3 regions of the Rhizobium sp. Leaf321 genome follow, and region 3 is predicted to be linked to each of the others. Evidence: predicted binding sites of a transcription regulator. Region 3 holds the regulator's gene; each other region holds the start of a gene.
What was found. Region 3 encodes LexA, which represses DNA repair genes until DNA is damaged. Its sites were predicted from a motif close to TGTTCNNNNTGTGTTCNG; they were not measured.
Positions count from the first base shown of each region.

Region 1: the regulator LexA is predicted to act here: its motif matches at 1,477-1,494, upstream of dnaE (DNA polymerase III subunit alpha).
Region 2: the regulator LexA is predicted to act here: its motif matches at 1,125-1,142, upstream of ASF70_RS07565 (YifB family Mg chelatase-like AAA ATPase).

Region 1 is NZ_LMOF01000006.1:1,280,427-1,282,700, reverse strand. It holds gene dnaE (DNA polymerase III subunit alpha) at 1-1,209, opposite strand, end outside; gene ASF70_RS12465 (ABC transporter ATP-binding protein) at 1,725-2,274, opposite strand, start outside.
Region 2 is NZ_LMOF01000006.1:232,843-235,116, forward strand. It holds gene gshB (glutathione synthase) at 109-1,059, shown strand; gene ASF70_RS07565 (YifB family Mg chelatase-like AAA ATPase) at 1,233-2,274, shown strand, end outside.
Region 3 is NZ_LMOF01000007.1:185,955-188,228, reverse strand. It holds gene ASF70_RS13705 (VOC family protein) at 1-667, opposite strand, end outside; gene lexA (transcriptional repressor LexA) at 860-1,579, shown strand; gene ASF70_RS13695 (ComEC/Rec2 family competence protein) at 1,560-2,274, opposite strand, start outside.

The DNA of each region.
Region 1 (2,274 bases), on a different contig from region 3:
GTCGGTGATCGTCAGCGCATAGGCAACCAGCGAGCCTGCACCGGAACCGCGGCCCGGACCGACCGGGATGTTCTGCAGCTTTGCCCATTTGATGAAGTCGGCAACGATCAGGAAGTAGCCCGGGAACTTCATCTTCTCGATGACGCCGAGCTCGAAATCGAGCCGTTCGCGATAATCCTGCTCGGTGAAGCCGGCGGTGATACCGAGTTCGGCCATCCGGTTCTCGAGGCCTTCGACCGACTGACGGCGCAGCTCCGCCGTTTCGGCGCGCTCCGCTTCTGCCGGATCATCGGTGGCGCCGGTGAAGCGCGGCAGGATCGGGCTGCGGGTCTTCAGGATGAACGAGCAGCGTTTGGCGATCTCGACCGTGTTTTCGAGCGCTTCCGGCAGATCGGCGAACAGCTTTGCCATTTCGGCACGGCTCTTCAGGTAATGGTCGGGCGTCAAACGGAAACGGGTATCGTCGGATACGATCGCATTGTGCGCGACGGCCATCAGGGCATCATGGGCGTCGTAATCGGACTTGCCCGGGAAGAAGGCCTCATTGGTCGCGACCAGCGGCACATCCTGGTCGTAGGCAAGATCGATCATCCGCTGCTCATGACGGCGGTCGTAAGTGCCGTGACGCTGCAGTTCAATATAGAGACGATCGCCAAAGGCCTGCTTCAATGACAGGAGGCGCGCCTTTGCGAGTACGGTGTTGCCATCCTTCATTGCCATGTCGACAGGGCCACCGGCAGCACCTGTCAGCGCGATCAGTCCTTCGGTGCCGCCATCTTCGAGCCAGGCGCGGCAGATATGCGTTGCCGCCTGCCCTTCTCCATCGAGATAGGCACGGCTGACGAGATCCACCAGCCGCTCGTATCCCTTGGCATTGGCGGCAAGCACAACGATTGCCGGCAGCTTCGCCAAATGGCCGTTGCGGCGCTCGTCTGGCTGATCCTCCATGTCAATCGACAGCTGGCAACCGATGATCGGCTGAATGCCATCACCGATGGATTTTTGGGCGAATTCCAGCGCGACGAAGAGATTGTTGGTATCGGTGACGGCGATCGCGGGCTGATTGTCCGCGATGGCCTTGGAGAGGATTTTCTTAAGCGGCAGCGCACCTTCCAGAAGCGAATAGGCGGAATGGACGCGCAGATGCACGAACTGTGGCGTCGCTCCCAAATCCTCCGATTCCGATTGTAAAGTCGCTGCGTCCGCCATCTGATACCCATTCCTTGAATCGGGTCATTGTCCGGCGCGGGGGCTTCAGAGTCGAGTCAAGAATGGTCTTCTCAACCTCTTTCCGCTTGCGCCCGCCGGCTGGGCGAGCACGGACCGGCTCACATCACCAGCATGATCATCGACAAGCTGGCAACGAAAGTTGCAATGGAGGCGAATGCGGCAATATCACGAAGAAGGTCAGTCATCGTCGTCTCCCGTGCTCGTTTATGTTGGCACTTTGTTCTCTTTTCGTCCCAACGTCAATAGTAGAACAAAACGGGAATAGAAGATTCTGACCGATGGTTAATGCTGCTTGCTGGCTGGAGGTAACCAGCGCTCCATAGGACCAAGCCGTTGCCGGCCGACGCACGCGGTCGGCAGCCAAACGTCAGCCATCGCTGCGGATCGCTGACGTGACGTCATTCCATGGCAGCAGTGTCCATCGCACGCCCCTTCGAGGATGTGACGATGGACACTATCGGATTAGGGGCACGCTTTGGGGATCAGTGCGTTCGCTAGAACTCGACGACTTTGCCGCCCTCGATCGTGACGCGACGATCCATGCGGGCAGCGAGATCATGATTGTGGGTGGCAATCAGGGCAGCAAGCCCTGACTGGCGCACCAGCGCCTCCAGCGCTTCGAACACGTAGGATGCCGTCTTCGGGTCGAGATTGCCGGTGGGTTCGTCGGCCAGCAAAAGGCGGGGCGCGTTGGCCACCGCACGGGCAATCGCCACGCGCTGCTGTTCACCACCAGACAGTTCCGACGGGCGGTGTTCGCCGCGATGACCGATTCGCATGTAATCGAGAAGCTGGCCCGCGCGTTCGCGCGCTTCTCCCTTCGAAAGGCCGCCAATCAGCTGCGGCATCATGATGTTCTCGATCGCCGTGAATTCCGGCAGGAGATGGTGAAACTGGTAGACGAAGCCGATGTCGGAGCGACGGATCGAGGTGCGCTCTTCATCCGACAAACCGTTGCAGGCCCGACCGCCGATCGTCACATCGCCAGCGTCCGGATGTTCAAGCAGGCCTGCCAGATGCAAGAGCGTCGATTTGCCGGTACCG
Region 2 (2,274 bases), on a different contig from region 3:
TCTGGCAGCGCAGGCCCCATCGTCGGTCCTGCTGATTATCCGGGCCAAGGTTGCCTTTCGGGGTTCGTCGTCCTACATCAGGCGGGCCAATCCTAGGGGGCTGAAGTCATGGCGAAAATTCGCAAGGTCGCATTTCAGATGGACCACATTTCCGGCATCAACATTGCCGGCGATTCCACATTCGCCATGGCGCTCGAAGCGCAATCGCGCGGTTACGAGCTGTTCCACTATACGCCCGACCGCCTGACGATGCGCGACGGACGCATCTTTGCAGCTCTCGAGCCGCTGCAGGTGCGCGACATCAAGGGCGATCACTTTACCCTTGGGGAAAAGCAGCCGACCGATCTGTCGACGATGGATGTCGTGCAGCTTCGCCAGGATCCGCCCTTCGACATGGGCTACATTACATCCACCCATCTTCTGGAGCGCATCCATCCGAAGACGCTCGTGGTCAATGACCCGGCCTGGGTGCGCAACTCGCCGGAAAAGATCTTCGTTACCGAGTTCGCCGACCTGATGCCGCCGACACTGATCTCCCGCGACCCGGCGGAGATCGCCAAGTTCCGCCATGAGCTCGGCGACATCATCCTGAAGCCGCTTTACGGCAATGGCGGTGCCGGCGTGTTTCATTCCGCCCGCGATGATCGCAACTTTACCTCGCTTCTGGAAATGTTCGGCCAGATGTATCGCGGCGAGCCCTATATCGCGCAGGCCTACCTTCCGGCAGTGCGCAAGGGCGACAAACGCATTCTTCTCGTTGACGGCGAACCGGTCGGCGCGATCAACCGCGTGCCCTCGGAAACCGACAGCCGCTCCAACATGCATGTCGGCGGCCGTGCCGAGGCGACCGATATCACGCCGCGCGAAAAGGAAATCTGCGCCCGTATCGGGCCGGCTCTGCGCGAGCGCGGCTTCATCTTTGTCGGCATCGACGTGATCGGCGATTACATGACCGAGATCAACGTCACATCTCCGACGGGCATCCGCGAAGTGAAGAAGTTCGGCGGTGCTGACGTCGCGAGCCTCATGTGGGATGCAATCGACGCCAAGCAGAACTGATAACCGTTCACATCTGTTCTCGTTATGCAACCTGATGCACGCTGCCTTCGTCTCATGCGCGAAATTGTTCACTGCCTGTTCTTGAAATTCGCCAGCAATCGTGCAAGCTTTCAACCTGTAGCACGGTAGGCGGGAATATCCCCACCTTAGCTTGCGCATGTGGGCGGGTCGGAATGGTCGCGCGTATCAGAACGGTAGCATTTCAGGGCATTGAAGGCATTCCGGTCGATGTGCAGGTCATGATCGGGCCGGGCAAGATCGGCATGCATATCGTCGGCCTGCCGGACAAGGCAGTCGCCGAAAGCCGAGAGCGGGTGCAGGCAGCACTGCATGCCTCGGGCCTTGCCATGCCGCCGAAAAAAGTCACGGTCAATCTCGCCCCGGCCGACCTTCCCAAAGAAGGCAGCCATTTCGACCTCGCGATCGCCGTTGGCCTGATGGCAGCGCTCGGTGCCGTACCCGGCGACATGCTGGCCGATTATGTCGTGATCGGCGAGTTTAACCTCGATGGAACGCTTGCCGCCGTCGCCGGTGCGCTTCCGGCGGCCATCAGCGCCAATGCGATCGGAAAAGGCTTGATCTGCCCAGCCGAAAGCGGCGCCGAGGCGGCATGGGCTGGACCCGGCGTCGATATTCTCGCCCCCCGCAGCCTGATCGCGCTCGCCAATCATTTTCGCGGCACGCAGGTCATGTCGCGGCCGCAGCCGGCGGTCCGTGCACCGCCCGCCAATCTGCCTGACCTTGTCGATATCAAAGGCCAGGAAAGCGCCAAGCGCGCGCTCGAAGTCTCGGCTGCCGGCGGTCATAACCTCCTGATGGTCGGTCCGCCCGGTTCGGGAAAATCCATGCTCGCAGCCCGCCTTCCGTCGATATTGCCGCCGCTTTCGGCAACCGAACTGCTCGAAGTCTCGATGATCCACTCGATCGCCGGCCAGCTTTCGGGCGGAAAGCTGTCGGACCGGAGGCCCTATCGCATGCCGCATCATTCCGCCACGATGGCGGCACTGGTCGGCGGCGGTCTGCGCGCCAGGCCCGGAGAAGCCTCGCTCGCGCATCACGGCATCCTTTTCCTGGATGAGTTTCCGGAATTCTCGCCCCAGGTTCTCGATGCGCTCCGCCAGCCGCTGGAGACTGGCGAATGTGTTATCGCCCGGGCCAACCACCGGGTCTCCTATCCGGCGAGCATCCAGCTCGTAGCCGCGATGAACCCGTGTC
Region 3 (2,274 bases):
TGGATTGAATGCGGATGCTGGCATTGGCAGCTTCGATCCGCAGACCGTCTTTCCCTTGCTCGGGTTGCGTCTCGAACACGGTTTCGAAAAGCGGCAGAAACTCCAGCGGGTCATCTGCAGAAAAGACGATCTCTCGAAGGCCTGTAACGGCGTTTGCGTGCTCATCAAGACCACCGCGATCTGCCGGTAATGCGGCGATTCGCTGGCAGGAAAACAGCAAGATGTCATCGACCTCGGGGACTGCCGCGAACGCCAGACGGAATGAGACTTCGCTCTCCCCACCATCGGGCAACTGCATCGGGCGGGAGAATTGAAGCATCTCGCCCGCAGACATGTGCCCGTCCACAAAACGGATATGATCGGCCGCTGAATCCTGCGTCCCGACGACCACCGCCGATAGACCTTCCCTTTTCCGCTGGCCGCGGAAGCGGATGTCGCGATCAGTGAACACGTTGCCTCGTTTTGCCGCAAGCGAGGCTAGCCGACGGTTCACAATGGCCAGCGGCTCGAGATACGAGCCATCCGCGAAGAATATGCAGGCATTGGCTGTGCCGAAAGGGTGAACACCTTCAGGTGCCACAGTAAAGCCGAGAGCGGTCAACCTCCCCCGCGCTGACGCCAGATCTGCAACGGGCAGAACCAAATGATCGACTGACTTGTTACCCACTTACACCCCCAAAGTCTTATTCCGCAGAACATTGGCTATCGCGGGAAACTCGGCAAGTGCTGCGCACGAACTGAATACGTGATCGAACGCTGAAATGAGACTATTCTTCAGCAGAAATTTGGGGCTTGCGGAACACAGATAGAACATATAGCGTCCGTTCTGCATTTGTTTCCAATTCTGAGGGTCCCGTCCATGCTGACACGCAAGCAACAGGAGTTACTTCTGTTCATCCACGAGCGGATGAAAGAATCAGGCGTGCCGCCGTCGTTTGACGAAATGAAGGACGCTCTCGACCTTGCATCGAAGTCCGGCATCCATAGGCTTATCACCGCGCTCGAGGAGCGTGGCTTTATTCGCCGTCTGCCGAACAGAGCACGCGCGCTCGAAGTGATCAAGCTGCCTGACGCCTATGTGGCGAACCTTCATCCGCGACGGGGATTTTCTCCCAGTGTCATCGAGGGAAGCCTCGGCAAAACGCAACCGGTCGTCGCTCAGAAGCCGGCGCCGGTCATGGCGGACAATCCGTTCTCGACAAACATTCCGGTCATGGGTCGAATCGCTGCCGGCGTGCCGATCTCCGCGATCCAGAACAACACCCATGACATCGCCGTTCCGATCGAGATGCTGGGTTCCGGCGATCATTACGCGCTCGAAGTGAAGGGCGATTCGATGATCGATGCCGGCATCCTCGATGGCGATACCGTCATCATCAAGAATACCAGCACCGCAAGTCCAGGCGATATCATCGTTGCCCTGGTCGATGAGGAAGAAGCGACCCTGAAGCGGTTCCGCCGCAAGGGTGCCTCGATCGCACTGGAAGCGGCAAACCCGGCTTACGAGACCCGCATCTTCCCGCCCGACCGGGTGAAGGTCCAGGGCAAGCTTGTCGGCCTTATTCGCCGCTACCATTGAGAACGCTGTCATCCCGGAGATGCGCAGCAACAGCCTCCGGGATGCCAAAGTCGAATTGTCGCGTTCGCCAGTCATAGAACCGGTGGACGGTCCACGGACGGCTTGAGGTCTGTGCGCTGTCTCGCATCGCCGCCGTAATCTTGATGTCTGGCGCTGTCGCGTTCGGAATAATGGTGATTTCCAGTGCGCCAGTCCGGCGCAACGTCCGCCCGCTGAGAAGCAAGGCGCCGGAGCGGCAAGTATCGAAGCGTGCGCCGGGCGAGACGATGATCCGACCGACATCGCAGGCAAGACCGGTGTATCGGTTGTCTTCGACAGTGACGATCCGGATGTCCTGAGCAGTCTGCGCCGCGCACAGGATTTTCGGCAGACAGGCGAATCGTCCGGGCTTCAATGCTTGAAGAAAACCCCTGACATATTCGATTTCCCGGCGCGTCAAATCCGGTCGCGAATGTGGTCCAGGTGGTCTGTCATCGCTTTTCGCAAGGCTGGCACCTCGCGCTGGTTCCGAAGAGGCAAGAACCGGCAAGGCGAGCGGTTGTTCTCCGGTCTCAAGCACCAGCGCTCGCCGCCATTGATCGTAGATAAATCCCGGCGGTCGGGTTCGATTGAGGGTGATCTTGTCATCCTGGATCACGCCGACCGATGCGCCGTCTTCGGATATGACGATATCAGGCCTCGGCGCCGAGCCTGAG